Regions from separate parts of the Neorhizobium sp. NCHU2750 genome, predicted to be linked through region 4. Evidence: riboswitches for the same ligand, from Rfam matches in the RefSeq annotation. Region 4 holds a riboswitch; each other region holds the start of a gene.
What was found. Region 4 has a riboswitch for cobalamin ahead of bluB (5,6-dimethylbenzimidazole synthase). Riboswitches for the same ligand answer to the same signal wherever they lie in the genome.

Region 1 (7,518 bases), 1.3 Mb from region 4:
GGCGCTGTACATATGATCCTCCTCATCAGAATTGCAGCCATGCCGTTCCAGACGTCCAATAACCTTTACGTAAACGTCACATAGGTTGTCAATCGGAAGGTTGTTTCATCATGAAGCAGTCGCGCATGAGGGGAAAGCGAAATGATCGGCGCCCCTGTTGCAGCCGCGCTAAAGATTCTTTCGTCGCTTTGGCGTAGAAAGTCTTCCAGACCCCTGGAGTACGCCCCTCGATGGATGCAACCGCGCTGCTGACGCCTGCCATTCCCGGCCTCGTCTGGGCCTATCGTTTCGAAACCGCGACACGCTGTTGCACACAGTTGCCGCTGGAGGCGACGATCGACGACCTTCTGGTCGCGGATGGGTTTACCTGGCTGCATCTCAACCTTGCCGACAGCCGGGTTCCGGCGTTTCTCGAGGCACTGCCCGAGATGACCGCCCCGGCGCTCGCGGCACTGACAACGCGTGATACCCATGCGGCGATCATTCTCGACGAGCAGCTCGTCTATGGCACGCTGATCGATTTCCAGAAGGAGTTCGACAGCGACACGCATGATATTGGCTGGCTGCATTTTCTCGTCCTGGAGCGGATCATCATCACCACGCGGCTGCAGCCACTGCGTTCCGTCGACCGGCTGAAGGCGTCGATGGACAAGAATGCCACCCGCTTCCGCAAGCCGATCGACGTGTTCGAAACGCTGGTGGCCGAATTCCAGCGGACACTGATCGCGCTCGTCATGGAGCTGACGGAAGAGCTGAACCTGATCGAGGACTTCGTCTACGAAAACGCCACGCGCGACGAGCGCCGACGATTGGCCCCGGTGCGCCGTACGGTGGTTCGTCTGCATCGGCACCTCAGGACCGTGCTGACGCTCATGCGGCGGGCCAATGCCGCCGACGAGGAAGACATGCCGCCCGGTTTCGACGATGCGGCGACGCGGCTGATCGGCCGGCTGGAGGCGGTGGATCACGATGTCTATGCGCTGCAGGAACGGGCCCGGCTGCTGCATGAAGAAATCGATTCCAAACAGTCGTCGGAAACCAACCGGCACCTCTATATCCTGTCGATCATGACTGCCTTCCTGCTCCCGCCATCACTGGTCACCGGCTTTTTCGGGATGAACACGGAAGGCCTGCCGTTCGCCCATCTGGAGCATGGCACGGCATTTGCGGTCGGGATCATGGGGCTGTCGGTGATCGCCGCATGGTGGCTGCTGAAACGCACCGGGATCTTCTGACCCGGCTTGCCCGGACGCATACAAAAAAGGCCCATCCGGGACTGCCGGATGGGCCTTTATCCATGATCAGGCGCTCATCTCAGAAATAGGGAGAATAGCAGGTCTGGCGCGGGCCGTTAAACGGCTGGAACGTGTTCGAATAGGAATCGTAGGACCGATAGCGGGACGAGCACCATTCGTAGTGACGCGGATTGAGGCCGGCACCGTGATAGATGGGTGCCGGGGCCGGCTCGACGTAACGCGGCGCGGCAATGGCTCCCCCGATGATCGCACCGGCACCGAAAGCTGCCAGCGGATACCAGTAGCCATCGCTATAGCGGCGATAACCATGGCGATAGCCGGGATAGCCCCGATAACCGCCATACCAGCCGCGGCGCGGGCCGCCGCCATAATAGCCGCCGCGCGGCGGACCATGACGATAATACTGGACGTTGGTGACGTCGGAAGCCAAGGGTGCGGACGGTGCGGCAGGCAGCGGCAGTGCCTCGGCCGATCCGATCGAACCGGCAAGCACCAACGCCGACACCGCAGCGACGGCCAGTTTCCTGAACAGAGTCATTTTGTCTCTCCATTCCTCTGTTGGCGGGTGGTGCACATCTGTTGCACATCCAACCCTGAAGATAGTGATCCGTTACCCCAGCACGCTAGGATTTTCATCCTGAACCGCTCATTAACATGGGAACGAGAAAGCCCGCTCGACAGGGCGAGCGGGCCATCTCTCAATCAAACCGGCGTTACCTTCACGGAGAAACGCAGGTGCGGCGTACACCCGGGCTTGAAACATAGGTGTTATCGGAGGCGCGATAGGTGCGATAGCGGCTGGCGCACCACTGATAGTGGTTGCTGCTATGGGCGCGCGGCTGGCTGGCAATGGCGCCGCCGATGATCGCACCGGCACCGAAGGCTGCCAGCGGGAACCAGTAACCATTGTGATAACGGTAGCCCGGACGATGGTAGCTGTAACCGCGATGGCCGTTGTAATAGCCGCGGCGATCGTGACCGCGATAGTGCCGCGGCGGCCCGTGATGGCCATGGTACTGAACCTTGGTCACGTCGGACGTCGCCGGCGGAGAAGCCAGGTCAAGCCGCATCGGGGCGGCGAAAACCGGAACGAAACTGGTGGCAAGAACGGCAACAGCCGTAAAAGCCGTCGCGAGACGCATGCGCAATGCGGTCATGGGAATGTTTCCTCACTCTGCAAATCTAACGATCTGCAACGGGAAGCATCCCCATTTTGTTCCACACACGAGTCTCTTTTGTCGTCACGCCACCGCGTAAAGCGTGCTGTCCTTGCCCTGCAGGCGATCGATCATGAAGTTCGAATACCATTCGACGAACTGCATGACGCCGCCTTCATGCGCCTCGGAATAGGGACCAGGCTCATAGGCCGGCGAACGGATGCCGAAGGCATTTTCCTCGACGATCGCGCGGTCCTGGTCGTTGGTCATGTTCCAGACATGGGTGAGCTGCTCGACATCGTAGTCGACACCTTCGACGGCATCCTTGTGAACCAGCCAGGTGGTGGTGACCGCAGTCTCTTCCGGGCCGATCGGGATGACGCGGAAGGAGATCGCGTGGTCGACCAGCATGTGGTTCCAGGTGGTTGGGTAATGGAAGAGCAGCATCGTGCCGATATGCGAGATCTTCACATCGTCGGAGAGCGAGCGCTTGACCGCGGGTCGGCCGTCCATCGTGTAGCTCTCGGCATCCTCGACGAGCGGCATGCGGGCGACGCGGAACTGGCCGTCCGGCGACATGTTGAACGTGCTCGGCAGGCCTGCCTGTTCGCAGCGACTCCAGTGCTCGGAGATGAAGGGGTCATCGCCGGCACCCTGGACACCGGTCGCGGTCGGGGCTTCCGGATAGGTGCGGCAGAGTTCCGGGTGATTGCCGGCGCAGTGATAGCACTCGCGGTTGTTTTCCCAGACGAGCTTCCAGTTGCCCTTCTCGATGATGGTGTTCTTGGCGGCGACCTTCGTCTCCATCAGGCGATGCGGCGCCATGTAGGGCTCGATCGTGGCCCGCACCGGGGCGAAATCAGGGGCTTCCTGGGCAAGGCAAACGAAGATGTAGCCGCCCACGACCTGGCAATGGACGGGTTTCAGGCCATACTGCTTCTTGTCGAAATTCTCGCCCATGTGGCGGGCCGACATCAGCGATCCGTCATGCTGGTAGGTCCATTGGTGATAGGGACAGACGAGACGGGTGGCGGAACCGGCATCCTTGGTGCAGACGCGGTGGCCGCGATGGCGACAGGTGTTGTGATAGGCGCGGATATCGCCTTCGCGGGTGCGGATGACGAGGACCGGATAGTCACCGATCTGCAGGGTGACATACTTGCCCGCCTTGTCGATCTCGCAATCGTGGCCGACGAACAGCCAGTCGCGATACCAGATCATTTCCAGATCGAGCTTGTAGTAGTCGGGGTCGATGTAGAAGGGCTGTTCGAGGCTGAAACCCTCGCGGCGGTTCTTCAGCTGTCGCAGAACCTGACTATGAATGTCCATATGCTTCCTCGCAATTCAAGCAAGCTTCAGGGCATGGACAAGCCGGCGGCATTTTTGAAACGCAACCAATTCCTGTCCCGTGCGCCCTCCGCGACCGGTCGTCAATCATGGCTCAGGCTGGTTTCCGGGCTGAGGAGTTTCCCTTCAAGAGGGATTGCATGGCACCTTCCCGGTCGGCCGTTCGGCTCTGTCCCAGTGGCTTTAAGGGTTTCCCTCACGCCATGCCTTCAACTCCACCACCGTTGCGGGGGCAGCGCCGGATAGATCTCGTCGACCCGCCGGCTTCCCAATTCTCCACCTTCCCTAGCAAGGCGGCACCTTGAGCTTTGTCATATTTAAGCGTGACGCCGGCCTGTCGCATAGACGACATTGCGACATCGGCAACTGCATTGGCGACGACGGAACAGGCTTTGGCAGAAAGCGTTCCCCAGGATTGTCCGGGGCGGGCCGTGGCATGCCGGCACGGTCAGAAACAGACTGTTAAGGTGTCGCTAATAGTATTCGTCAAAATCCAATCGGAAGAGCCGCCAAGATGCCAGCACCGATCCGGTATTACGAGGTCAACAGACAGAGGCCTTTCGTCACCGCGCCGAATACCGCGACTTCCCATTCGGAGTTTCTGCGGACGGGCCGCATTTCCCGCATCCGGCCGATGTGGGTTCCAAGCGAACGCCGCTATCTGACCTATGAGGAAGTTGCCGAAAAGACCGGCAAGAAGCTCGAGGCAGCAGGCGAGACGACGCACCGTCGGCTCAACAGCTTTCACCGCTCGATCTTTCTTCCGAAGATCATCTTCCACCGCACGCTCGATGGCAGCCCGCATCTCGGCTATTGCCATGTAACGGCGGCGCGCACCTTCTTCTCGCGCGATTCCATGGTCACATGGTCGTTCTACATCGCCAATTTCTCCTCGGAGATCGGCGAGGACGAAGCCTTTTTTGCCCGCATCAGTCCGCAGAACGCGCGGATGTATTTCGCCGTCGCTGTCGAGGGCGAGGCCGGCGAACAGGCCAAGATCGACCGCAGCTGGCGCAAGAACGGGCTGTTGTTCCAGACCAACGACCCGCATGAGGCGATGCGCAACGTGCTGATGCTCGGCGCGCCCGACGCGACGATCCGCGAAATGATCAAAAGGCTTTGAAGCGGGCGCGCTCCGCTGTATTGACGGCAGGATGAAAGCCGAAATCATAGAGACGGGTGTTGAGCCGCAGCGCGCGATCCGCGAGGGCGTGCGCGTGCTTGGCGAAGGTCTTGCCGTCGCCATCCCGACCGAGACTGTCTACGGGCTTGCCGCCGACGCGACACGGGCGGATGCCATTTCGCGGATCTACGAGACCAAGGGGCGGCCGCGCTTCAACCCGCTGATCAGCCATGTCTGCGATATCGCCATGGCGGAGCGCTATGCCGTGTTCGATCCCGTATCGCGGCAGCTCGCCGAAGCCTTCTGGCCGGGGCCGCTGACGATCATCCTGCCGCTGAAGCCGGACAGCATCATCCATTCGCTGGCGACGGCCGGGCTCGACACGGTCGGACTGCGCTGCCCGGCAGGGTTTGCCAACGAGCTGATCCGCGCCTTCGACCGGCCTCTCGCTGCCCCGAGCGCCAACACGTCCGGCAAGGTCAGCCCGACCAGCGCACGTCACGTGATGGACGATCTGGGGAGCAAGATCCCGCTCATCCTTGATGGCGGCGCGTCGAAAGTGGGTGTGGAATCGACCATCGTACGCGTCGACCCGGAGACCGGAACGATCCTGCTTCTGCGGCCGGGCGGGCTTGCGGCGGAAGAGATCGCCAGGGCCGCCGGTCGCGGCATCACCAGGCGTGCCGGGCCGGCGGCAATCATCGAGGCGCCGGGCATGCTTGCCTCGCATTACGCGCCGGGTGCGGCCGTCCGTCTGGATGCCACTGCGATCGAACCCGGAGAAGCTCTGATCCGCTTTGCCGGGGCGACGATCACGGGCATGGAGCATGCTGCAATCGTTCTCGACCTTTCGTCTTCGGGCGACCTTGCGGAGGCCGCAGCAAACCTTTTCGACTATCTGAAGCGTGCCGATGCCAGCGGCGCTGCGCATATCGCCGTCAGTGCCATACCCGACGAGGGGCTCGGCGAGGCAATCAACGACAGGCTCGCACGCGCCGCCGCGCCAAGAGACGGGTCCCATGAGGAGGAGACGGACAATGGATAATGCAACCAACGATACCGCCATGGCTCCCGGCCTGATAACCCGCTTTGCGACAATCGTGGGCGATGCGAATGTGGTGACGGAGGCCGCCGATCTTGCTCCGCATCTGATCGAGGACCGCGGTCTCTACAAAGGATCGACGCCCCTCCTCCTCAAGCCGGGCTCGACGCAGGAAGTCTCCGAGATCCTCAAGCTTGCGAGCGAGACCGGCACGGCGATCGTGCCGCAGACCGGCAATACCGGCCTTGTCGGCGGGCAGACGCCACGCACGGGCCGCGCGGACGTGATCCTGTCGCTTGCCCGGATGAACCGCATCCGCGATGTCGACCCGGTCGCCAACGTTCTCGTTGCCGATGGCGGCGCCATCCTTGCCGATGTGCAGAAGGCGGCCGAAGAGGTGAACCGGCTGTTTCCGCTATCGCTCGGCTCGGAAGGCTCGTGCAGGATCGGCGGCAACCTTTCCACCAATGCCGGCGGCACGGCGGTGCTTGCCTATGGCAATATGCGCCAGCTCTGCCTCGGGCTGGAAGTGGTTTTGCCGACCGGCGAGATCTGGGATGGGCTGAGACGGCTGAAGAAGGACAATACCGGCTATGACCTGCGCGACCTGTTCATCGGCGCGGAGGGTACGCTCGGGGTGATTACCGGTGCGGTTCTGAAGCTCTTTCCCCGTCCGGTCGGCCATCAGGTGGCGCTTGCCGGCGTCGCCTCGCCGGAAGATGCGTTGAAACTGTTCGACCGCGCCTCGACGCTGTGCGGCTCGGCGCTGACCGGTTTCGAACTGATGCCGCGGCTCGGCATCGAGTTCACCTCGCGCCATATCGCCGGGGTGCGCGATCCCCTGTCGGAACCGCATCCGTGGTATGTGCTGATCGATATCTCCACTTCGGACTCGGCCCAGACCGCGGAGGTCATGGTGCATGCGTTGCTCGAACAGGGTTTTGAGGCAGGTCTCGTGCGCGATGCGGTGATTGCCGCATCGGTTACCCAGCAGACGGCACTGTGGACGATGCGCGAGAGCATGTCGGGCGCGCAGAAGCCGGAAGGCGGCTCGATCAAGCACGACGTTTCCGTGCCGGTATCGAAGATACCTCACTTCATGGCGGAGGCGGAAAAGGCGGTGCTTGCCGCCATTCCGGGTGCGCGTATCTGCGCCTTCGGCCATATGGGCGACGGCAATATCCACTACAACATTTCCCAGCCGATCTCGGCCGACATGGCGGGCGACAAGCAGGCCTTCATCGATCGCTGGCGGGAGATCAACGCGATCGTCCACGGCATCGTGCTTGCGGCCGGCGGCTCGATCTCTGCGGAACATGGTATCGGCCAGTTGAAGCGGGACGAGCTTGCCCGTATCCGGCCGCCGATCGAGATGGAACTGATGCACCGGATCAAGAAGGCCTTCGACCCGGCCGGCATCATGAACCCCGGCAAGGTCGTCACCATGCCCAGCACGATCTGAGGGGCAAGGGCCAAGATGAGCCGCATCCGCCGCACGACATTTCGTATCGATTTCGACATCGGTGCCCGGCTCGGACCGGGCAAGGCCCAGCTTCTCGAAAAGATCGCCGAGCATGGATCGATCCGCTCGGC
Region 2 (7,518 bases), 730 kb from region 4:
ATGCGTTGACCGCCGTGCTGGCTCTGCGCAACGAACTCAAGGACGTCATCGATCCGGCGCCGCTGCGCCTCGATACGCTGATCTCGATCCGCGGCCTCGTCGATATCCGCGAGCAGGAGGATGGCGAGGATGCGCTTCTCGCCCGTGACGCGGCGATCCTGTCGGGTCTGTCCAAGGCGCTCGCAAATCTTAGGGAGATGCGCGAGAGGGAAGGGGCAGCCCTTCGCTCCGTGCTTGCCGCCCATGTCGCCCGTATCGCGGAACTCACCCATCTCGTGGAGGCGGATCCGGCCCGCACGCCGGACGAGATCGCGAGGAAGCTCACCCAGCAGGTCGACCAGCTGCTGCAGGACAAGGCCGGGCTCGACCGCGACCGCCTTTATGCCGAAGTAGCGCTTCTCGCCACCAAGGCGGATCTGCGCGAGGAGATCGACCGGCTGAAGGCGCATGTGGCAGCTGTCGGCGAGTTGCTGCAGAATGGCGGCCCGATCGGCCGCAAGCTGGACTTCCTTGCACAGGAATTTAACCGGGAATCGAATACAATCTGTTCCAAATCCAATTCCGCTGCTGTAACGGCTGCAGGCATCGAACTGAAAGTGGTCATCGACCAGTTCCGCGAACAGGTCCAGAATCTGGAGTAGAAGATGAGCCCGGCACAAGCGACCCCGTCCGACAAGGCAGACACGAAGATTGCCCGGCGGGGCTTGATGCTGGTTCTGTCCTCACCGTCCGGCGCCGGCAAGTCGACCATCGCCGGCAATCTCCTGCGCGACGACCACAGTCTCGAAATCTCCGTCAGCGTCACCACCCGTGCCAAGCGGCCAAGCGAAATCGCCGGCAAGCATTATCACTTCATCACCATCCCGCAATTCGAGCGCATGCGCGACAATGGCGAGCTTCTGGAATGGGCTGAGGTCCACGGCAATTTCTACGGCACGCCGCGCGAGCCGGTGGAACAGGCGATGGCCGAGGGGCGCGACATGCTGTTCGACATCGACTGGCAGGGTGCGCTGCAACTGCAGGACAAGATGAAGGCTGACATCGTCTCGATCTTCGTCCTGCCGCCGACCATGACCGAGCTCCAGTCGCGCCTGCACCGCCGTGCGGAGGATTCAGAAGAGGTCATCCGCACCCGGCTTCTCAATTCCCGCGCCGAGATCGAGCATTGGCGCGAATATGACTATGTCATCGTCAACGACGATCTCGACGAGGCCTTCGGCCACGTCAACTGTATCGTCAATGCCGAGCGGGTGCGCCGCGACCGCCGCCACGGCCTGTTCGATTTTGTCGCCAATCTTCTGACCGAAGAGCCGAAGCTCTGACCATTCAGGCGAGTTGCGGGCGGGCGAGGAGCCCGTTCAGCCGGCGCCATCCTTCATAGACTATCGCACAGGCGGCCAGCGTCAGCGCCACGATCGGCACGAATGCGGCGATGTTGAACATGCCCATCCGGTCCAGCCAGAAGGCGATCAGCAGCATCAGCGTCTGGTGCAGGACATAATAGGTCAGGATCGCCTTGTTGAGATATTGCAGGGCCCTGGGGCGCCAGTCGCGCAGCATCTGGGCATAGCCGAGGATCGCGACGATCATGCACCAGCGGAAAGGCCCAAGGACCAGATTGCCTGCAATCGAGTTCCACGTGTCGTGATCTCCGAGTGGAGCCATGCTGAACTGGTAGAGCAGCGCCGGCACACAGCAAAGCGCGACGATCAGCGCCGGCCTGCGCATCCTGCCAAGCTGCTGCCAGAATTCCTCCTGCCGGCCGAGGAGAACTCCGCCCAGGAAGCAGGACAGGTAGAGCCCGTGGGAATACCAGTCGTTGACGAGATTGGTCGTCGGCGGGAAGTGTGGGCGCAGGACAACGCGAAGCAGCACGAACAATGCTGCCGGCCAGAACAACAGGCCTGCGCCCCGGAGCAAGGCGGCCAGCCATGTGCCTGCGGCCGGTATTCTGTCGTGCGCCATTGAGACCAGCAATGCAAGCAGCGCCGTATAGACCCACAGATAGGCGAGATACCACAGATGCTCCATTCTGACGATCACATGCTGGCCACCGTCCGGCAGATCGAAAGGTGACAGCGTCAGATAGCGGGCGAATACCTCGAAAATTCCGATCTGCATCCCGGCCACGCCGTTGAAATAGACGTAGAGCTGCGGCGGGATGAGCAGGGCGATGCCGATGAGAAGCGGAAATAACAACTGCCTCGATCGCCGGCTTCTCAACTCCGTCGCCGAGATGCGCTCCAGGGCGAAGGCCGTCGCCACGCCCGAAATCAGGAACAGCAAACTCATCCGCCATGGATGACTGAGAAGATGAATGATGTCGAAATAAATATTGCTGTCGGGCGCCTTCAGGAAAAACTCCCTGCTACCGTACATTAGGCTTACATGATAAATGATTAAAAGCAGAAAAACGGAAATACGCACCAGATCAAGCTCGTGTCGACGTGCCATTTGATCTACCCCAGTCCAATATTAAGTCCCCAAGCTGGAAGTATCATGGGTGGGTTTTATTAGTGTGAATCTATATCGCGTCTATGTACATTAGTAATTGCTAACTGTCTGGGCGGCGCTACTGATATCAAGGGGAGGCGGCCACCGATGGCCGGTCTCTTCGTTTACATCAGGTATTGGATGTGCAGCCGGCCGTGATGCGTCGAGACCGAGACATGTGCCTCGACACCGAACACGTCGGCAATCAGCGTCTCGGTCAGGATCTCGAAGGGCGGGCCGCAGGCCACCAGTTTTCCCGCGGACAGAACCGCGATCCGGTCGCAGAAGCGGGCGGCGAGGTTGAGGTCGTGGATCGCGACCACCGTGGTGACCGGTAGCTCTGCCACGAGCCGCAGGATGTCGATCTGGTGCTGGATATCGAGATGGTTGGTCGGTTCATCGAGGATCAGCACGGACGGAGACTGCGCCAGCGCCCGCGCCAGCTGCACCCGCTGGCGCTCGCCGCCGGAGAGCGTGTGCCACGATTGCTCCCGCCGGTCCTGGAGGCCGACGCGGGACAGTGCCTCATCGACCTGCCGGTCGTCCTCCTGCGTCCAGGGCGAGAGTGCCGAGCGATGCGGCGTGCGGCCGAGCTTCACCACATCGACCACGTTGACATGTGCCTCCGTCATCGAATGCTGCTCGACGACCGCGACGCGCCGGGCAAGTTCCCGCCGCCCGAAACTGCCGATCGCCCGGCCGTCCAGACTGACGTTGCCTTCCGCCGGGCCGCGCAGCCCCGCAAGCAGCCGGATCAGCGAGGATTTTCCCGAGCCGTTGGGGCCGATCAGCCCGAGCGTCTGCCCGGCCTCGACGGACACGGAAATGCCGTCGACGATCACCTTGCGGCCGGCCAGGAAACGGACCGCATGGGCGGCAAGTATCGCCTCGGCGCTCATGCGGGTCTCCTTGCACGGTAGAGGATGACGGAGAAGAACGGCACGCCGACCAGTGCTGTGACCACACCGATCGGCAGCACCTGCGGCGCGATGATGATGCGCGAGACGATATCGGCAACCACCATGAACAGTGCGCCGGTCAGCGCGCAGGCGGGCAGCAGCCGCATATGGCCGGGCCCGACGACGAAGCGGGCTGCATGCGGAATGACGAGTCCGACGAAGCCGATGGCACCGACCATGCTGACCATGGTGGCCGTCATCAGCGCGGTGACGAGAAGCAGCAGGGCGCGTACCCGGCCGACAGCGATGCCGAGCGAACGGGCGGCATCCTCGCCGAAGGTGAAGGCATCGAGCGCCCGCGAATGCCAGATGCAGACGACGAGCCCGACGGCGACGACGATCGCGGCAAGCGCCACGTCGGGCCAGCGGACGCCGGAAAAGCTGCCGAGCAGCCAGAACATCACGCTGCGCGCCTGTTCGGCATTGGCCGAGGTCGAGACGATATAGGAGGTGAGCGCATTGAACAGCTGCGAGGCGGCGACGCCCGCCAGAATGGTGCGGTCTGCCGTCTGTCGCCCGGTCGTCAGCACGATGACGAAGGCGAAGGCGAGGATCGCCCCGGCAAAAGCGCCGGCCGAAAGCGAGATCGCCCCGCCGCCAAGCCCCAGCAGCATGACCGAAACCGCGCCTGTGGAGGCACCGGCCGAAACGCCGAGCACATAGGGTTCGGCCAGCGAGTTGCGTAAGAGCGACTGCAGGATCGCACCCGACAGCGCCAGCGCCGCGCCGCAGAAGGCGGCAAGCAGCGAGCGTGACAGGCGGTAATCCCAGATCACCGCTTCCTGGATGCGTGGCACCGCGATTGCGGTCAGGCCGAGCCTGTTGGTGACGGCCGCAGCCGCCGTCTTCATCGGGATCGCCATCTCGCCGATTGCAATCCCCGCCGTCATGGCGAAGAGCAAAGCGATGAGGACGAGGAGGGCGCCGGCAGTGCCGGCAGCCCAGACTCTGGTCCGCGATGGCGTCACTGCGACAGGCCGAAGGACTTGATGCCGCGGGCCAGCGTCTCGATGCCGTCGATCGTGCGGATCGTCGGGTTCATCGACTGCGCGTCCATCATCACGAAGCGCCTGTTCTTCACCGCGTCGAGCTGGCTGACGACCGGATCATGTTCGAGGAAATCGATCTTCACCTTTGGGTCGTCGGCGGCATAGCGGCGGCGGTCCATCGTGGCGATGACGATGACGGCCGGATTGGCCTCGGCGATCGTCTCCCAGCCGACCAGTGGCCATTCCTCCTCGGTCGACACGACATTTTTCGCGCCGATCGTCTTCAGGATATAGGCGGGCGCACTGTTCTTGCCGGCGATGAAGGCATCGCCCTTGGTCTCCTTGCTGGAGAACCAGAAGACGATCGGCAGGTTCTTCGCCTCGGCCCCCTTGATCGAGGCGACCGCTGCCGCCTCGCGCGCCTTGAGATCGGCGGTGAGCTTGTCGCCGCGGTCCTGTACGTCGAAGATCTCGGCCAGTTCATCGATCTCCCGATAGATCAGGTCCATCGTGAAGAGTTCCTTGCGCACCCCGTCGCCGCCATCGGTATTGGTCTTGGCGACGCAATCGGCCGGCGAGATATAGGTGTTGATACCGAGATCGGAAAACTGCTCGCGCTTGCCGACCGAGCCCATCGGACCGACATGCCATTCGAATTCGGCGGCAACCAGATCCGGCTCCAGCCCGACGACCGACTCGAAGCTCGGATCGTTGTCGGCAAGCCGTTTGATCTTCGCATTGGCCTCGGCATATTGCGGCAGTACCGGGCCGACCCAGACGGCGGTGCCGGCGACCTTGTCGGCGAGCCCGAGCGAATAGAGGATTTCGGTCATGCCCTGGCCGATCGAGACGATCTTTCGAGGTGTCTTGTCGAATGTGACCTTCTGGCCGCAATTCTCGATGGTCAGCGGATAGCTGGTCGAGCCTGCGAAGGCGGTGGCGGGAAGAGCCGATGCGGAAAGCGCAAAGAGCGCGGCAATCAAGCCGAGTTTCATGTCCTGTCCTTTAAGAGTGAATGGCTAAGCCGGGATGAAAGGCAGGACGTTGCAGTGCCGCGACCGCGGATTGCATCGGAAACGGCGGGCGACGGCGTCGCTTGCGTCATAAGTCTCTCCCTGCCGGAACACCTCGTCCGGTACTGGTTGGCCTAAGCTGCGGCAGGTCTCCTGACTTGCGGCTCATACGCCCTGTCGTCTCCTTCCCGGCCGGTGAGGCCAGTGGCTGTGACGAAGGGCTCGCCGCTTACAGTTGCGAGGGCAGTCGCGGAATTGGTCGGGGCTGATAGCCCGAAACCTCACCGCATTCCCTTTTCATCTGCGAATGCAGAACCGTAGCGTGTCCTTGATAGGAGACCGTCTGGTGCTTGTCCAGTGATCTTGACTGCACGGCAGGAAGGGGGACCAAAACTCCCGCAGGAGGCTTGACGACCCGCCGTGCATGTGCTGACGTAATAGTATAACGTAACGCGCAATGCAATGGACATCTGTTATGAAAGAGAGACTCCCCGTCACCGTGCTTTCCGGCTTTCTCGGCGCCGGCAAGACGACGCTGCTCAACCATATCCTTGCCAATAGGGATGGGCTGCGGGTGGCGCTGATCGTCAACGACATGAGCGAGGTCAATATCGATGCAGCGCTGGTGCGTGATGGCGGTGCCAACCTCTCCCGTACCGAGGAGCAATTGGTGGAGATGACCAATGGCTGCATCTGTTGCACGCTGCGCGATGACCTGTTGACCGAGGTTCGGGCCTTGGCGGAGCAGGGCAGGTTCGACTATCTGCTGATCGAATCGACCGGTATCGCCGAGCCGCTGCCGGTTGCCGCCACCTTCGACTTCCGCGACGAGAACGGCATGAGCCTGTCCGATGTCGCAAGGCTCGACACGATGGTGACGGTCGTCGATGCCGCCAATCTTTTGAAGGATTACGGTTCCGGCGATTTCCTTGCCGATCGCGGCGAGACGGCGGGCGAGGGCGACAACCGCACCATCGTCGATCTTCTCGTCGAACAGATCGAGTTTGCCGATGTGGTGATCCTCAACAAGATCGGCACGGCAACCGAGGCTGAACGCGACGCCGCGCGAAAAATCATCGTCGCGCTCAATCCGGATGCCAGGCTGATCGAGACCGATTTTGGCAAAGTGGAGCTGAAGGAGATCCTCGGCACGGGGCGCTTCGATTTCGACAAGGCGCAGGAACATCCGCTCTGGTTCAAGGAACTGCATGGCTTCAAGGATCATGTTCCGGAAACCGAGGAATACGGCATCCGCTCCTTCGTCTATCGCGCCAGACAGCCTTTCGAGCCGGAACTCTTCCAGCGCTTCATCGATCGCTCATGGCCGGGCGTGGTGCGGGCGAAAGGCTTCTTCTGGCTGGCGACGCGGCCGAATTTCGTCGGCGAGATCAGCCAGGCCGGTGCGCTTGTCCGCACCGGTCGGATGGGCCTCTGGTGGTCGGCCGTGCCGAAGGAGCGCTGGCCAGACAGCCCGGATTTCCGCCGAATGATGCAGCCCTATCTGCACCCGGTCTGGGGTGACCGGCGCCAGGAGATCGTCTTCATCGGCGCCGATCCGATGGACGAGCGAAAGATCACCGCCGAACTGGATGCATGTCTCGTCGACGCGCCGGCGTTCACACCGGAAAGCTGGAAGAAACTGGCTGATCCCTTTGCCAACTGGGATCGGCAGGCCTCGTAGCGATGATCCGCTCAACTCGCCAGCGTGCCTTCAAAGCGCGTTGGCGAGCGACACGAATTCTTCGACCGAGAGCGTCTCTGCTCGGCGCTGCGGGTCGATGCCGGCCTTGGTAAGCAGTGCCTCTCCGCCGACAGGTTTCAGGCTCTGGCGCAGCATCTTGCGACGTTGGCCGAAGGCGGCATGGGTGATGCGTTCGAGCTTGGCAACGTCGCAGGGCAGGGGATTGGTGCGCGGCGTCAGATGAACGACGGTGGACGTCACCTTCGGCGGCGGAGAAAATGCCTGCGGCGGCACGTCGAACACCATATGCGCATCGGTGCGCCAGCCGGCCAGCACCCCGAGCCGGCCGTAATGGTCGTCATCCTCGTCGGCGACGATCCTGA
Region 3 (7,518 bases), 2.1 Mb from region 4:
CCATTGGCAATGGTCCGCATTTCTGGGCAGCCCCGTTCGAAAAGAACGGCGAATTTGGTGGCCTCGGCCAGCCGCAACACTTCACCGACAATGACACCGCCATGCGCATCAAGGGTGTGAAGCTGAAGGCAACGACGATCGGCGTGATCGTTACCGACGCAGTGTTGACCAAGGCACAGGCTCACCGTCTCTCGATCATGGCCCATGACGGCCTCGCCCGCGCCGTGCTGCCTGCACACTTGCCGGGCGACGGCGACACGATGTTCTCCGCCGCAACCGGCCAAAAGCCGCTCGCCGACATGGCCGCTTTCGCCGAACTCTGCCATCTGGCGACACTGGTCACTGCACGCGCCGTGGCCCGCGGTGTTTATGAAGCGACTGCCTTGCCCGTTTTGAATGCACAGGCCGCGTGGCGGGATAAATTCACCGGCTAAAAGCTTTTCAGCGCTTCTTCCAATCTCCGCCAGCCACTCTCATCCGGCAGGCCGATCCGTAAGTCATCCGGTCGCTCATCGAAGCGTCTGGTCATGATGCCACGACGTCCGAGATGCTGGTAGAGTGCCTGAGCACGAGGGTCCCGGACAAGGCAGAACAACGATGTCCCACCATGAATGGCGATGCCTGCATCGTGCAGGCACGCCTGAAGAGTAGCGGCCTCCGTGCCAAGCCGCTCCCGCATCTGGATCTGCCATTCCCGATCGGCAAGCGCCTCACGCGCGACATGCAAAGCGGGCCCGGAAACGGCCCAGGGGCCAAGCCGCGTCTCGATCGTCCTTACTATCTCCGGCTGGGCAATCGCAAAGCCGAGCCTCAGGCCCGCCATGCCATAGAACTTACCGAAGGAGCGCAGCACCAGCACGCCGCCGTCACCGACCATGCCGGCAAGGCTTTCTGCTTCCGACACATCCACAAAAGCCTCGTCCACCACCAGCAATCCACCCTTGGCGCGCATGACGGAGGCAAGCGCCAGCAGATCGTCCCGCTTCACCATGCGGCCGGTCGGATTGTTGGGATTGACGATGATGGCAAGATCGGCCTGCTCCATCCGGCAAAGCTCGTCCGTCTCAGTCACGTCGAACCCGGCAAGCCTTGCCGCGCGGGCATGCTCGGCATAGGTGGGCGACAGGACGGCGGCTTTTCGCCCGCCTATCAGACTTGCGACAATCGGCAGCAGGATCTGCGTGCCCGGCCCCGCTGCAATATGGGCCGCAGAGGCAGCACCATAAGCATTGGCCGCGACTGTCTTGAGGTCATCCAGCATTGCAGGCTCGGGCAGGCGCGCAAAAACATTGCCGGGAATTGGTGAATGCGGATAGGAATGCGGATTGATGCCGGTCGACAGATCGATCCACGGCTCTGGCGCTTCAGGAAACAGCGCGCGGGCCTTGGCAAGATTTCCACCGTGCTGGATCGGGTCGCCCACATCAGAGCCCATATCAGAGATTGCCACTGAAATGTTCCTTCTCGCATTCTTCGCGCTGATCGTAGAGCGCTTTACCGGCTACCCGGACTGGCTGTTCAGGTTGATCGGCCATCCCGTGACCTGGATCGGCCGGCTGATATCCGACCTCGACAGGCGATGGAACCGGGAAGCCGACGATTTCGCCACCCGCAAGAATATGGGCATCAGGGCGCTGGCCGTCATCCTTGTCATCGTCATCCTGATCGCCTTTGCGGTGCAAAAGGTTCTTCTCGTCCTGCCGCTCGGACCGATCCTGCTCTTGCTGGTGGCCGCAAGCCTTCCGGCGCAGAAAAGCCTGGAGCGGCATGTGCGTGAGGTTGCCTCCTCGCTCAAGCATCGCGGCCTGCCGGCCGGCCGAATGGCCGTCTCCCGCATCGTCGGCCGCGATGTCGAACAGCTTGACGAGGCGGCGGTCTGCCGCGCGGCGATCGAAAGCCTGGCGGAAAACTTTTCCGATGGCGTTGTCGCGCCGGCCTTCTGGATGGGAATTGGCGGCCTCCCGGCCGGTGCCGCCTATAAGGCGGCGAACACCGCCGACAGCATGATCGGCCACCGCTCGCCGCGCCATGAGGCCTTCGGCTGGGCGGCAGCGCGCTTCGACGATCTCGTAAATCTGCCTGCCTCGCGGCTGACGGCAGCACTCTTCGTCATCGCCGCCCTCTTCGTCCGTGATGCATCGCCCGGCAACGCCATCAAGGCGATCCGCCGCGACGCAAAGAACCACCGCTCTCCCAATGCCGGATGGCCGGAAGCCGCCATGGCCGGCGCGCTCGGCATCGCGCTGGCTGGGCCGCGCAGCTATGGCGGGACGATGATCGAGGCCGGCTACATGGGCGAAGGCGGCCGTACCGAGCTGGTCTACGAGGATATTTACGACGCGCTGAGGATCGCCCGCATCGCCGACCTGCTGCTGATCGGCCTCTTCGGCCTCCTGGCGATCGTCATGTGGCAAGTCTGAGCAATCCGGTGAGATCGAGATGCCGCTCCATGTGCGCGGCGAGCCGATCGAGAATGGCATCCACATTCGCCTCGTAGTCGAGGCCCGATGACGACCCGCCAAGCCGGGAAAGCCAGGCGGAGCGTTGGCGGTCGTCTGCAAACAGCCCATGCACATAGGTGCCCATGACCCGGCCATCCGTCGAACGCGCGCCTTCCGCCTGCCCGCCGATCACCGAAAACGGCCGGACGCAATCGACACCGGCCGTCTGTCCAATATGCATTTCATAGCCGGCAAACGAAATCCCGTCGAAACTGGTGCCGGAAACCGCCTCCAGCCGCTTGGCACCGGAAAGCACCGTCTCCACTTCGATGAGGCCGAGGCCGTCGACCGCGCCGGGTGGCCCTTCCGTTCCCTCGGGATCGGACAGACGCCTGCCGAGCATCTGGTAGCCGCCGCAAAGACCGAGAATTTTTCCGCCGCGCCGGTGATGGGCGGCAATGTCGATATCGAAACCGGCTTCGCGCAGCGCCGCAAGATCCGCAATCGTCGCCTTCGAGCCAACCAGAAGCACAAGATCGCAATCGCCCGGAATGGCCTCCCCGCGACGCACGCGGATCAATTCCACCTCCGGCTCGGCCTCCAGCGGATCGAGATCGTCGAAATTGGAAATATGCGGCAGGATCGGTACCGCGATGCGGATTTTCGCATCCGGCTTGCGGGCAAACGACTGGTTCAGACCGAGGGCATCCTCCGCCGGCAGGAGAGCCGCATCGGCAAAATGCGGCAGAAGCCCGACCGATTGCCAGCCGGTAAACCTCGAGATCAGATCCATCCCCTCGGCAAACAGCGCCGGATCGCCGCGGAACCGATTGACGATGAAGCCACGGATCATCGCCGCATCATCCGCATCGATCACGAGTTTCGTCCCCGCGATACTGGCAATGACGCCGCCGCGATCGATATCGCCGATCAGTATGACCGGCACGTCGGCGGCACGCGCAAAACCCATATTGGCAATGTCGTTCTGGCGCAGATTGATCTCGGACGCGCTGCCCGCACCTTCAACGAGAACGAGATCGGCCTTTGCCCGCAGGATCTCGTAGCTTTCCATTACCCGCGACAGCAATCTTGGCTTCAGTTGCTGATATTCCGACGCTTTCGCATTGCCTTCCACCCGGCCCTGAACCACGACCTGCGAGCCGATATCGCTTTGCGGCTTCAACAGAACCGGGTTCATGTGGACGCTGAGCGGCACACCCGCCGCCCGCGCCTGCAAGGCCTGCGCCCGGCCGATCTCACCACCATCGGCCGTCACGGCAGCATTGTTGGACATGTTCTGCGGCTTGAACGGCAAAACCTTGAGACCGCGCAGCGTAAACGCGCGCGCCAGGCCGGCGACGATCAGCGACTTGCCCACGTCCGAACCCGTTCCCTGGAACATCAGCGAGCGAGCAGCCATGGTTCAGAACTCGATACCGGCCTGGGCCTTCACCCCGGCCTTGAAATGGTGCTTGACCAGCGTCATCTCGGTGACGAGATCGGCAGCCTCGATCAGCGCCGGCTTGGCATTGCGGCCGGTCACGACCACATGCAGGTCGGGGCGCCGCGTCGCGAGCGAAGCAACGACGCTCTCAAGATCGAGATAGTCGTAACGCAGCGCGATATTGAGTTCGTCGAGAATGACGAGACCGATCGAGTCGTCGGCCATCAGGTCGAGCGCCTTGGCCCATGCCCTCTCGGCAGCGGCAATGTCCCGCTTGATATCCTGGGTTTCCCAGGTGAACCCCTCGCCCATCGTGTGCCAGACGACACGATCGCCGAATGTCGCAAGCGCCGGCTGTTCACCGGTCGACCAGGCGCCCTTGATGAACTGTACGATGCCGACGCGGCGATTATTGCCGAGCATGCGCAGCGCCAGCCCGAAGGCCGCCGTCGATTTGCCCTTGCCCGGTCCGGTATGGACGATGAGAAGCCCTTTTTCGACGGTTTTCTCGGCCACTTCCGCATCCTGAACAGCTTTGCGGTTGACCATCTTGGCGCGATGGCGCTCCTCAGTGGACTGATCGATATCCTTCAACCTGCTGCAAGCTCCTGCTTGGGTCCTGACCGGCGGCCGCAAAAGCAACCTGATCCAGCATATGGCCCTCATTCAAATCCGTTACGGAAAAACCGGGCGGTTGGCGAAGAGCCCGCCACGCCGCCTTGTGTCCGCAACCACCCTCGTGCGTCGGCGACGACTATAGGCAAATCCGTTGCCTCGGCAATCGCTTCTGCGACATTGACAGCACCCCGCGGGAGCGCTTACTTGATGGTTACGACGGTCTCTTGCCGGCAACGGCAAGGGCTAAGAGAGAATGCGGTGCGGATTCGGCGTCTTCGCTGGGATCCAATGCCGCGGCTGCCCCCGCAACTGTAGGCGGCGAGCCATCTTGCCAAAGACGCCACTGGAGAGATCCAACCTAGGAGATAGGGACCGGATCCATCTGGGAAGGCAGGCAGGTGGCGACGACCCGTGAGCCAGGAGACCTGCCGTTCCACATTCATGCTTTTCCGGGCGGGGTGCTCCGGGCAAGGCCTTGTTTTCACTGCAGGATGGTCCGCCACCTGTCGCGCACCCCGATTTTTTGAGAAACCCGGCGGTTTGCGGCCTGATGACGGATGAAGTGCAAAAAGACGATGGAAGTCTGGCCGACGACGGCAATGCCGGCGAGATCGACGTGACGATCTTCGTCTGCACCAATTGCCGCGAGTCAACCAACAGCACGGTCCGCCCCGGTGTCGCACTGATAGAGGCATTGAGAGAGGCGGCCGAAGGCAAGCCGCTTGCGATAAAGCCCGTCACCTGCCTTTCCAATTGCGACAAGGGGCCGAGCGCCGCCTTCAATCGCCGCTCCGGCTGGTCCTATGTGTTCGGCCATCTCTCGACCGAAAATGCCGACGACATCGTCACCGGCGCAATGATGCTGGCCGCCGACGAACGCGGCCTGCTTCCCCTTCGCAGCCGCCCGACATGCCTGCGCGGCAAGGGCATGACGGCCCGCATCCCCCCCTTCCATCATCACGAGGACATGCCTGCATGAGCGTCAATTCCGCCCCCAAGTTCGATCGCGTACCCTGCACCGTCGTCACCGGCTTTCTCGGTGCCGGCAAGACCACGCTGATCCGCAACCTGATCGAAAAGCTCGACGGCAAGCGGCTGGCCATCATCGTCAACGAATTCGGCGATGTCGGCATCGATGGCGAAGTGCTCAAAGGTTGCGGCATCGAAAGCTGCCCAGACGATAACATCATCGAGCTCGCAAACGGCTGCATCTGCTGCACGGTCGCAGACGATTTCGTCCCCGCGATCGACCAGATCCTCGCCCGCGAACCGCGCGTTGATCATATCCTGATCGAAACCTCGGGCCTCGCTCTGCCCAAGCCGCTCGTCCAGGCCTTCCAGTGGCCGGCCGTCAAGGCTCGCGTCACCGTCGATGGCGTCGTTGCCGTCGTCGATGGCGTGGCGCTGGCCGAAGGCCGTGTTGCCGACGACCATGTGGCGCTCGAAGCCCAGCGCGAGGCAGACGGCTCGATCGACCACGACGACCCGGTCGAGGAAGTCTTCGAGGATCAGGTTGCCTGCGCCGACATGATCGTGCTGACCAAGACCGACCTGCTCGATCAGGCGTCGCTCGCTGCCGCCAAGGGCCGTGTCCAGGCGCATCTGCCGCGCGCGGTGAAGATCGTGCCGGCTGCCAAGGGCGCCGTCGATCCGGGCGTGCTGATTGGCCTTGGCCTTGCTGTCGAGGACGATATCGAAAACCGCAAGACCCATCACGACGACGAGGAAGACCACGATCACGACGAATTCGACAGCTTCGTCATCGATCTTCCGGCCGTGACTGACGCGGAAGCTCTGGCAGAGCGTATCTCCGCCACGGCGGAAGCGGAAAACGTGCTGCGCATAAAGGGCTTCATCGACGTCGCGAACAAGCCGATGCGCCTGCAGGTTCAGGCAGTAGGATCGCGCGTGAACCATTATTTCGACCGCGCCTGGGCGCCCGGCGAAATCCGCCAGAGCCGCCTCGTCGTGATCGGCGAAAAGGGTATTGATCGCGCTGCAATCGAGAAGATGCTGGCGGCCTGAATCCCGCGCAAGGCAATTCCGGAATTGCGGCAGACAAAGGAAGAGGATGCATATACTCGCCACCACATCGTCGTCGCTCGACGATCTGATCGAACCGGTAGACCTCAATCAGTCGCCGGCCGATGTGGTGGTGCTGTCCTTTTCCGGCAGCGACCTGAACGGCGTTGCGGCGGGATGGGGTGAAGGCAGCCTCGCGCTCACCAATCTCTCCGACCTGCACCATCCCATGTCCGTCGATCTATGGCTGGACAAGACCGCATCCCATGCGAAGGTCATCCTCGTCCGCATTCTCGGCGGCTACGACCGCTGGGCCTATGGCGTGGACGAGCTTTCCCGCCTCGCAAGGCGCCGCAAGATAGCGCTCGCACTTCTACCGGGCGAATGCAGCATTCGCGATGAGCGCTTGGCCAGCGCGTCGACAATGTCTGATGAGACGCTGGCCGGCATCCTTGCCTGCTTCCGGGAGGGCGGGCCGGACAATATGCGGCTTCTGGCCCGACGGCTCTCGGCTCTGGCTGATGGCAGCACGGGCACGCTGCCCGCGGCACTGCCGATGCCGAAGGCGGGCTTCTACAAGCCGGGGCACGGCATTGCCGACGAAGAGGAGCTTCTGGCAGACCTCGCGGCGGCAGCGCCGCGCCTGCCGATCCTGTTCTATCGCTCCATGCTGCTTGCCAACGACGCCGCCCCGATCGACGCCCTGTTTGCAGCGCTTGGGGCACGCGGCTTCGCGCCGGTGCCGGTCTTTGTCAGCGGGCTGAAGGATCAGGAGGCAATCTCCTTTGTCGAGGCAACGATCGCAAGGCTCGGCGCCGCAGCGATCCTGACCACCACCGCCTTCGCCAGCGGTACAGATGCCAATAGCGACACGCTTTTCGATCGCACCGGCATTCCCGTCTTCCAGATCGTCGTCGCCACGACGCGGCGGGACGGCTGGGCCGAAGGAAGGCGCGGCTTGAACCCGGCCGATCTCGCCATGCATGTCGTGCT
Region 4 (7,518 bases):
GTCGATTTCAGCGTCGTCAATCCGGAAGACGATCCGCGTTACCGCGAATATGTCGACGACTATTTCGCGCTGGTCGGCCGCAACGGCATCAATCCGGAAGCGGCCCGTACGATCGTGCGCACCAACAACACGGTCATCGGTGCCCTGTCGGTTCGCCGCGGCGAAGCCGATGCGCTGATCTGCGGCGTCGAAGGGCGCTATGACCGGCATCTGCGCGACGTCAAGCAGATCATCGGCCAGCGTCCGGGCGCCTGCACTTTTGCGGGGCTCAGCCTGATCATCTCGCAGCGCGGCGCGATCTTCTTCACCGACACGTTCGTCAACTACAACCCGACGGCCGAAGAGATCGCCGAGATCACGGTTCTCGCAGCGCAGGAAGTGCGTCGTTTCGGTATCGAGCCGAAGGCTGCGCTGATCAGCCATTCGAATTTCGGCTCGCGCGATTCAGAAAGCGCCCGCAAGATGCGCGCCGCTCTCGACATCGTGCGCGACAAGGCTCCGGAACTCGAAGTCGATGGCGAAATGCAGGGCGGCTCGGCGCTCAACGAAATTCTGCGCAAGCGCGCCATGCCGGACAGCACGCTGCATGGCGAGGCCAACCTCTTGGTCTTCCCGAGCCTCGATGCCGCCAGCATCTCGCTCGGCCTAGTGCGGATGATGATGGACGCGCTGCATGTCGGCCCGATCCTGCTCGGTGCCAAGATGCCGGCGCATATCCTGTCGGCCACCGTCACCTCGCGCGGCGTCGTCAACATGGCGGCTCTCGCGGTGGCGGAAGCCGCACAGCCGGAGCCGGCGGTTCTGGCCAAGTAAGAGACCTGCTGCGGCAGGCTTTTGCGCAAGCCTGCCGCATGCTCGACATGCGACTGTTGATCTGCCGCGAAGACGATGCGACAGGTGAGACATGATTTCCGCCAGGGCGAAAATTTCAGTATCGATGATGATTGCCTGCATGGCCTTGCCGCAGGCGGTGCTGGCGCGCGATGTCGAGGCCTGCGCCAATCTCTATCGCCGGCTCGCCAGCACGCCGCAGATCATCGGCACGACACGGAATGTCCGCAATTACGCGCAGGATCTGAGCGCGATGAATTCCGATATCCGCCGTTTGCGCATCGACATGCGGCAGAGCGGCTGCGGCGGCAGCATCGTCACGCTCGGCGGCAACAACCATAGCGACGACCAGTGCCACGACATGCAGGACAAGCTGCAGCGGCTGGAAGGCGATCGGGAAAAGCTCGCCGAGCAACGCAACAACAGCCGCTCGCTGCTGCAGCCTTCGGAAGAGCGCGTGGCCATCCTGTCTGCCATCCGCGAGAACAACTGCACGCCGACCGATCTCGATACCCAGGCCGCGATCGATGAGAAGGAACGCATCAGGATCCGCGGCATCGCGCTTCCCGGCCCCGACGAGAACCAGACGGGTGCCGGGCTTTACGAGGCAGCACCACATATGCCCGCTCCGGCCGCCGACAAGGCCAATTCCAGCATCACCCATCTCGGAAGTCCTCAGCCGGTGACGACACAGAAGGAAGCGCCGATCCAGTTCCCGCCGGACCGTCCTTATGATCCCGACAGAAAGGTCCGGGTGATCGGGCCGGAATTCTTCCCGGACGAGAAGATCGATCTTGCCAACCCGAAATCGAGCGGCCCGCAGCCACAGCAATAGGACAGCGAGGAACGGGGATCAGGCGCGCGTCCTGATGGACGCGCCTATTTGCGGCCCCAGGCGTCCTCGAAGACAAGATCGTTCAGCGGGAGGCGCTGGCGCCAGCCCTTGATCGCGAGTTCCGGTTCCTCATAAAGCGCGTCGACATAACCAAGGCAAAGCCAGGCGACGATCTCGATCTTCTCCGGTATGCCGAGGATCGCGTGCATGTCCTCGTCGCGAAAGATGCTGACCCAGCCGACACCGATGCCTTCCGCACGCGCTGCCAGCCAGAGGTTCTGGATGGCGCAGACGGTCGAATAGCTGTCCATGCGGGCATTGTGGGTGCGGCCGAGCACGACCGGTCCTGCGCGATCGGGATCGCAGGTGACGCAGATCGACAGCGGCGCCTTGCGAATGCCTTCAAGCTTGAGGCTTCGATAGGTACTGCGCTTGTCCTGCGGGAACATCGCCTCGGCCTCGTCATTGGCTTTCGAGAACGCCTGCCAGGCCGCATGCCTGACTTTCTCGTCGCGAACGAGGATGAAATTCCACGGCTGCATGAAGCCGACCGACGGCGCTGCATGGGCCGCGTCGAGAAGGCGCCTCAACACGTCATCGGGTATAGGGTCGGAGAGGAACTGGTCGCGCACGTCACGTCGCGTCCCGATGGCGCGGTAGACGGCCGCGCGTTCGTCTTCGGAAAATGGTCCGGCCGCCACAAGACCGGTATCCGGGCTTTCATCCAGGGCCGGGAGTCGCAGTTCGGGTATCAATTCAGGTCGCATCGTCTTTCCCCAACAATGCCTGAGGTTCCGGTCACGCCTGCGGCGCCACACGAACCTTACAACCTGTCCGCTGTCCGCGCGGATCGGTCCATCCTGTCAGGCCGGTCTTCTGACTTGGCTTCATCCGGCCATCGCCGCCTTCCCGGACAGTCGCCCAGTGGCTGAGGTTTACCTCATGCGATGACCGTCCGCCTCACAGCGTTGGGCACGTGCCGGAATTGCGCCGGCTTCCCGATTCTCCCGCCAATGGCGGGCACCTGACGGGAGGAGTTATGCCGGGCCTGCGACTTCGAGGCAAGACCGATCACGCCGCAGGGAAGTAACGGACATAGGCGAATTCATCACCGTGCGGTGACCAGTTCGGCGAGTTCATCGTGCCCTGCCCGCCGAAAAGCTCGAATAGGGTCTCGACATTGCCGCCATCCATGTCCATCAGCCTTACACGGACATCGAGGTCGCGCGGATGATCGAAGACATCGCCGTCATAGGAGACGAAGACGATCTTGTCGCCCTTGGGCGATGGATGCGGGAACCAGTCGCCATAGGCGCTGTCGGTGATGCGCTCCGCCTCGCCGCCTTCGGCCGGCACGCGCCAGATCTGCATGCGGCCCGTACGGCTGGAGTTGAAATAGATCCACTTGCCGTCCGGTGAATAATCCGGTCCGTCATTGCGGCCCTCGCCGAAGGTCAGGCGGGTCTCGTTCTCACCATCGATGCCGATCGTGTAGATATCGAAGACCTGATCACGGATGCCGCAATAGGTCACCGTCTGTCCGTCGGGAGACCAGCCATGCCAGTAGGAGGGCAGGTTTTCGGTGATCAGCTTCGGCATCCCGCCCTCGGCCGGCAGGATATAGATTGCCGATTTGCCGAACTCGACCTTGTCGGAAATCGCGATCAGGGTGCCGTCGGGGGATATGCCGTGGTCGTTGTTGCAGCGGTTGGCAAAGCCGGTGTCGACGCGGTCCGGCACGCCATCACCGTCTGGAGACAGGCGATAGATCAAACCATCGGCATTGAGCATCAGGTAGCGTCCGTCCGGCGACCAGTTGGGTGCCTCGAACAGCTCTTCCGTCTGCCAGACGATGCGGCTCTGCCGGGTGCGGATATTGTAGATCTCGACCGAGCTGCGGAGCGTCACGCGCCAGCTCCACCCTGTACCAGAGGTGCTGTGATGTCCTTTACCCTTACCTGCATGCCTATCGTCCCATCTTTGCGTGTTTCCAGAAATTCGCAATTCTTCAATACGGTACTAAACTTGGCCGAGCCGAAATTGTTCGGCTTGAATTCGGGATTGAGCTGCCGGATCGCGGACGACAACCGGCCGACCTCCACCCAATCCTGCGGCGCGCGCCCAATAGAATTCAGCGCTTGAACAATATAGGGCCGAATATCACCGGCGCGCTTTAGGGCGACGACCTTGCCTGTCTCGAGCGGCTTGGCAGGCTTTGTATTCTCGGCAGTCTTGGCAACCTTTGCCGGCTCCTCGGCCTTGGCCGTCTTTGCCCGTGTCGTGCTCTTCACCGCCTTTGGCGGGTCCGCTTCCTTGAGGGCAAGCTCGACCTCGAAGAATTTGTCGAATGCCAGCCTTAATGCCGGCGACGCCTTCGTGCCGCCTATGCCTATCGCCCTGTGGCCGCGCATGCGCAGGCGGGTGGCGAGGTGGATGAAGTCACTGTCGCAGGTCACGATGCAGAAGACATCGATATCCGAGCGGCACATGAGTTCGGCCACATCGATCGCCAACATTATGTCGCTGCTGTTCTTGCCCGAGATCGTCGCCTGAGCGGTCTGGATGCTCAGCGCGTGATGGGTGGCGGCTTCCGCCCATGGTTTCAGGTGTTCGCGGGTGAAGTCGCCATAGACCCGCCGCTCGACGATCCTGCCGAAACCGGCCGCGATCTCCATGACCCGCCCGGCGACGCGCGTCGGAAGATTTTCCGCGTCGATGAATATGCCGACCCTGCCTGTAGAACCCGCCATGACATTCTCCAGCCCATCCAGACTACAGAAAACAGCAAATCCTTGCCGAAGCGAAGGTGTTTCCGGCAGGGCGGTTAACGATCCCGGAAGCGGTTGGTGATCGGGTAACGGCGGTCGCGGCCGAAATTCTTCTTGGTGATCTTGACGCCCGGTGCCGACTGACGGCGCTTGTATTCGGCGAGATAGAGAAGATGCTCGATGCGGTGGACGGTTGCGGCGTCATGGCCGCGGGCGACGATCTCCTCGGTTCCCATCTCCTGTTCGACGAGGCATTCGAGGATGTCGTCGAGTACCGGATAGGGAGGCAGCGAATCCTGGTCCTTCTGGTCGGGCCTGAGTTCGGCAGAGGGCGCCTTGGAAATGATGTTCTTCGGGATCACCTCGCCGGAGGGGCCGAGCGCATCCGGCGGCACATGCGCGTTGCGCCATTCGGCGATCGCATAGACCTGCATCTTGTAGAGGTCCTTGATCGGGTTGAAGCCGCCGTTCATGTCGCCATAGAGCGTTGCGTAGCCGACCGACATTTCCGACTTGTTGCCGGTCGTCACCACCATCGAGCCGAACTTGTTGGAGATCGCCATCAGGATGGTGCCGCGGGTACGGCTCTGCAGGTTTTCCTCGGTAATACCCTGGTCGGTGCCCTCGAACATGTCAGAGAGGGAGGCAAGAAAGCCCTCGACCGGCTCGGAGATCGGCACGATGTCGTAACGGCAGCCGAGCGCCTTTGCGCAATCGGCTGCATCCTTGAACGAGTCTTCCGACGTGTAGCGGTAGGGCAGCATGATGGTGCGCACCCTCTCCTCGCCCAGCGCATCGACGGCGATTGCCGCGCAGACGGCCGAATCAATACCGCCGGAGAGGCCCAGCACCACGGACTTGAAACCGTTCTTGTTCACATAGTCACGGAAGCCCAGCATGCAGGCGTGGTAATCGGCCTCTTCCTTTTCGGGAATATGGGCCATCGGGCCCGGCAGGCAGCGCCAGCCATCTTCCTCGCGTCTCCAGTCGGTGACGGTGAAGGCGGTCTCGAACTGCGACAGCTGGAAGGCCAGCGACTTGTCGGCGTTGAAGGCGAAGCTTGCGCCGTCGAAGACCAGTTCATCCTGGCCGCCGAGCTGGTTGGCGAACAACAATGGCAGGCCCGTCTCGATCACCTGGCGCAGCGCCACCTGATAGCGGACATCGAGCTTGCCGCGGTAATAGGGCGAACCGTTGGGCACGAGCAGGATTTCGGCGCCAGCCTCGGCCAGCGTCTCGCAGACGCCCATGTCGTTCCAGATTTCCTCGCAGATCGGAATGCCGATCCGAACACCGCGGAAATTGTAGGGACCGGAAATCGAACCTTCGGTGAAGACCCGCTTCTCGTCGAACTCGCCGTAATTCGGCAGGTCGACCTTGTCGCGGATGGCAATGATCTTGCCGGCATCCAGAAGCGCCACGGCGTTGTGCCGGCCCGTCTCGCCCTGGCGCGGGAAGCCGACCAGAACTCCCGGCCCACCGTCAGCCGTGTCCGCGGCCAGAGCCTCGACCGCCTTAAGGCAGGCCTTGAGGAAGGATGGCTTCAGCACGAGGTCTTCCGGCGGATAGCCGGAGATGAACAGCTCGGTCAGCATCAAAAGGTCGGCGCCCTCGCGGGCGGCATCCTTTCGGGCCTCGCGCGCCATAGCGAGGTTACCGGAAACGTCGCCAAGGGTCGGGTTGAGCTGGGCAACGGCGATACGCAAGGTGTTGAGATCGGTCTGGGTCATGGGGAGGAGATTTAATGCCACGGGGCGGATGCCGCAACGGTCTTGGCATGCGAATTTTCAGGTGCCTCTCCTGCGTCGCGCTCGCTCCGACGGATCGAACCCATGAGCCCATGTCGGTAAAATATGAGCCACTTGCATATATTCGCATTACATATTTTAGCTGATCCTTAATTTATGGCGCCGATACTCCGAAAAAAAGATCGGAGGAGGCCTATGCGTATCCGGCGGTACATCACCAACACATCAGGTGCGGCAGCGGTGGAGTTCGCCATCGTCTCGCCGCTCTTCTTTCTCGCCCTGCTCAGCATGATCGCCTACGGCATCTATCTGTCCGCGGCCCATTCGGTCCAGCAGCTTGCGGCCGACGCGGCCCGAACCGCTGTCGCCGGCATGAGCGATACGGAGCGCAAGAGCCTTGTCGCCGCCTTCGTCAGCCAGTCGACCATAGACAGCGCCTTTCTCGACAAGTCCAAGCTTACGACGGTCGCGCAGGCCGATCCCGGCAATCCCAACCAGTTCACGGTCTCGGTCACCTATGACGCGAGCAACCTGCCGATCTTCAATCTCTTCAGCTACGCCATGCCGAGCAGCCAGATAAAGCGGTTCGCCACCGTCCGCGTCGGAGGGATATGATGCGCCCGATCGGCAAATGGTTCGCGAGCGAAGGCGGTAATGTCGCGATTACCGCAGCGCTGGCGCTGCCGGTGATGATCAGTGCACTGGCACTCGGCGTCGATTACGGCTACCTCACGCTGCAGCAGCGCGAATTGCAGGCAACGGCCGACCTCTCGGCGATCTCGGCCGCTGCAACGCCGAGCAGTCCCGAGGCCGGTGTCCTCGACTACATGACGATCAACGGCAAGAATATCGCCGTTCTGAAGAACGGCGTGTTGCTGAACAAGGGTGCCTCCGTGACGTTCAACCCCGACACGGTGTTCGACAAGTTCGATGCCTATGCGGAAGTGGTCAACGGGCATTATCAGGCAGATCCTTCGGTTGCGGCGGCCTCGCGCTTCCAGACAGGCGTCGCCCCCTATGACACCGTCAAGGTAACGCTCTACCAGAAGGGCGGGCTGTTCTTCGGCGGCAGCATCGCCAAGGCGCCGACGCTGAGCGCCGCCGGTACGGCATCGATCGATAAGATGGCCTCGTTCTCGGTCGGCTCGCGGCTGGCAAGCCTCAACGGTGGCGTCGTCAACGCATTGCTCGGCAGCCTGCTTGGTACCAACATCTCGCTGTCGGTGATGGACTACCAGTCGCTGGCCAACGCCAATGTGGATCTCCTCAAGGTGTTCGACCAGCTGGCGATCAAGCTCAACCTCACGGCCGGCACCTATAACGACCTGCTCAACAC

Region 1: linked by a shared signal. The riboswitch ahead of NCHU2750_RS02375 (aromatic ring-hydroxylating oxygenase subunit alpha) and the one ahead of bluB (5,6-dimethylbenzimidazole synthase) in region 4 are both predicted to bind cobalamin.
Region 2: linked by a shared signal. The riboswitch ahead of NCHU2750_RS05140 (ABC transporter substrate-binding protein) and the one ahead of bluB (5,6-dimethylbenzimidazole synthase) in region 4 are both predicted to bind cobalamin.
Region 3: linked by a shared signal. The riboswitch ahead of NCHU2750_RS18395 (DUF1636 family protein) and the one ahead of bluB (5,6-dimethylbenzimidazole synthase) in region 4 are both predicted to bind cobalamin.

What each region holds. Positions count from the first base shown of each region.
Region 1 covers NZ_CP030827.1:496,630-504,147, reverse strand. The annotation lists gene NCHU2750_RS02395 (acyl-CoA dehydrogenase family protein) at 1-12, opposite strand, end outside; gene NCHU2750_RS02390 (transporter) at 231-1,235, shown strand; gene NCHU2750_RS02385 (BA14K family protein) at 1,315-1,794, opposite strand; gene NCHU2750_RS02380 (BA14K family protein) at 1,976-2,413, opposite strand; gene NCHU2750_RS02375 (aromatic ring-hydroxylating oxygenase subunit alpha) at 2,498-3,742, opposite strand; cobalamin riboswitch at 3,841-4,080, opposite strand; gene NCHU2750_RS02370 (DUF6656 family protein) at 4,275-4,883, shown strand; gene NCHU2750_RS02365 (L-threonylcarbamoyladenylate synthase) at 4,915-5,928, shown strand; gene NCHU2750_RS02360 (FAD-binding oxidoreductase) at 5,921-7,387, shown strand; gene NCHU2750_RS02355 (winged helix-turn-helix domain-containing protein) at 7,403-7,518, shown strand, end outside.
Region 2 covers NZ_CP030827.1:1,030,519-1,038,036, forward strand. The annotation lists gene NCHU2750_RS05115 (YicC/YloC family endoribonuclease) at 1-641, shown strand, start outside; gene gmk (guanylate kinase) at 645-1,322, shown strand; gene NCHU2750_RS05125 (acyltransferase family protein) at 1,327-2,454, opposite strand; gene NCHU2750_RS05130 (ABC transporter ATP-binding protein) at 2,619-3,392, opposite strand; gene NCHU2750_RS05135 (FecCD family ABC transporter permease) at 3,389-4,420, opposite strand; gene NCHU2750_RS05140 (ABC transporter substrate-binding protein) at 4,417-5,436, opposite strand; cobalamin riboswitch at 5,581-5,789, opposite strand; gene zigA (zinc metallochaperone GTPase ZigA) at 5,930-7,135, shown strand; gene rsmA (16S rRNA (adenine(1518)-N(6)/adenine(1519)-N(6))-dimethyltransferase RsmA) at 7,166-7,518, opposite strand, start outside.
Region 3 covers NZ_CP030827.1:3,811,935-3,819,452, forward strand. The annotation lists gene NCHU2750_RS18370 (P1 family peptidase) at 1-434, shown strand, start outside; gene cobD (threonine-phosphate decarboxylase CobD) at 431-1,435, opposite strand; gene cbiB (adenosylcobinamide-phosphate synthase CbiB) at 1,455-2,420, shown strand; gene NCHU2750_RS18385 (cobyric acid synthase) at 2,404-3,861, opposite strand; gene cobO (cob(I)yrinic acid a,c-diamide adenosyltransferase) at 3,865-4,434, opposite strand; cobalamin riboswitch at 4,704-4,950, shown strand; gene NCHU2750_RS18395 (DUF1636 family protein) at 5,054-5,482, shown strand; gene cobW (cobalamin biosynthesis protein CobW) at 5,479-6,528, shown strand; gene cobN (cobaltochelatase subunit CobN) at 6,575-7,518, shown strand, end outside.
Region 4 covers NZ_CP030827.1:1,761,746-1,769,263, reverse strand. The annotation lists gene NCHU2750_RS08710 (NADP-dependent malic enzyme) at 1-813, shown strand, start outside; gene NCHU2750_RS08705 (hypothetical protein) at 905-1,666, shown strand; gene bluB (5,6-dimethylbenzimidazole synthase) at 1,711-2,433, opposite strand; cobalamin riboswitch at 2,516-2,709, opposite strand; gene NCHU2750_RS08695 (TolB family protein) at 2,738-3,574, opposite strand; gene NCHU2750_RS08690 (NYN domain-containing protein) at 3,571-4,416, opposite strand; gene NCHU2750_RS08685 (NAD+ synthase) at 4,491-6,164, opposite strand; gene NCHU2750_RS08680 (TadE family protein) at 6,378-6,797, shown strand; gene NCHU2750_RS08675 (pilus assembly protein TadG-related protein) at 6,794-7,518, shown strand, end outside.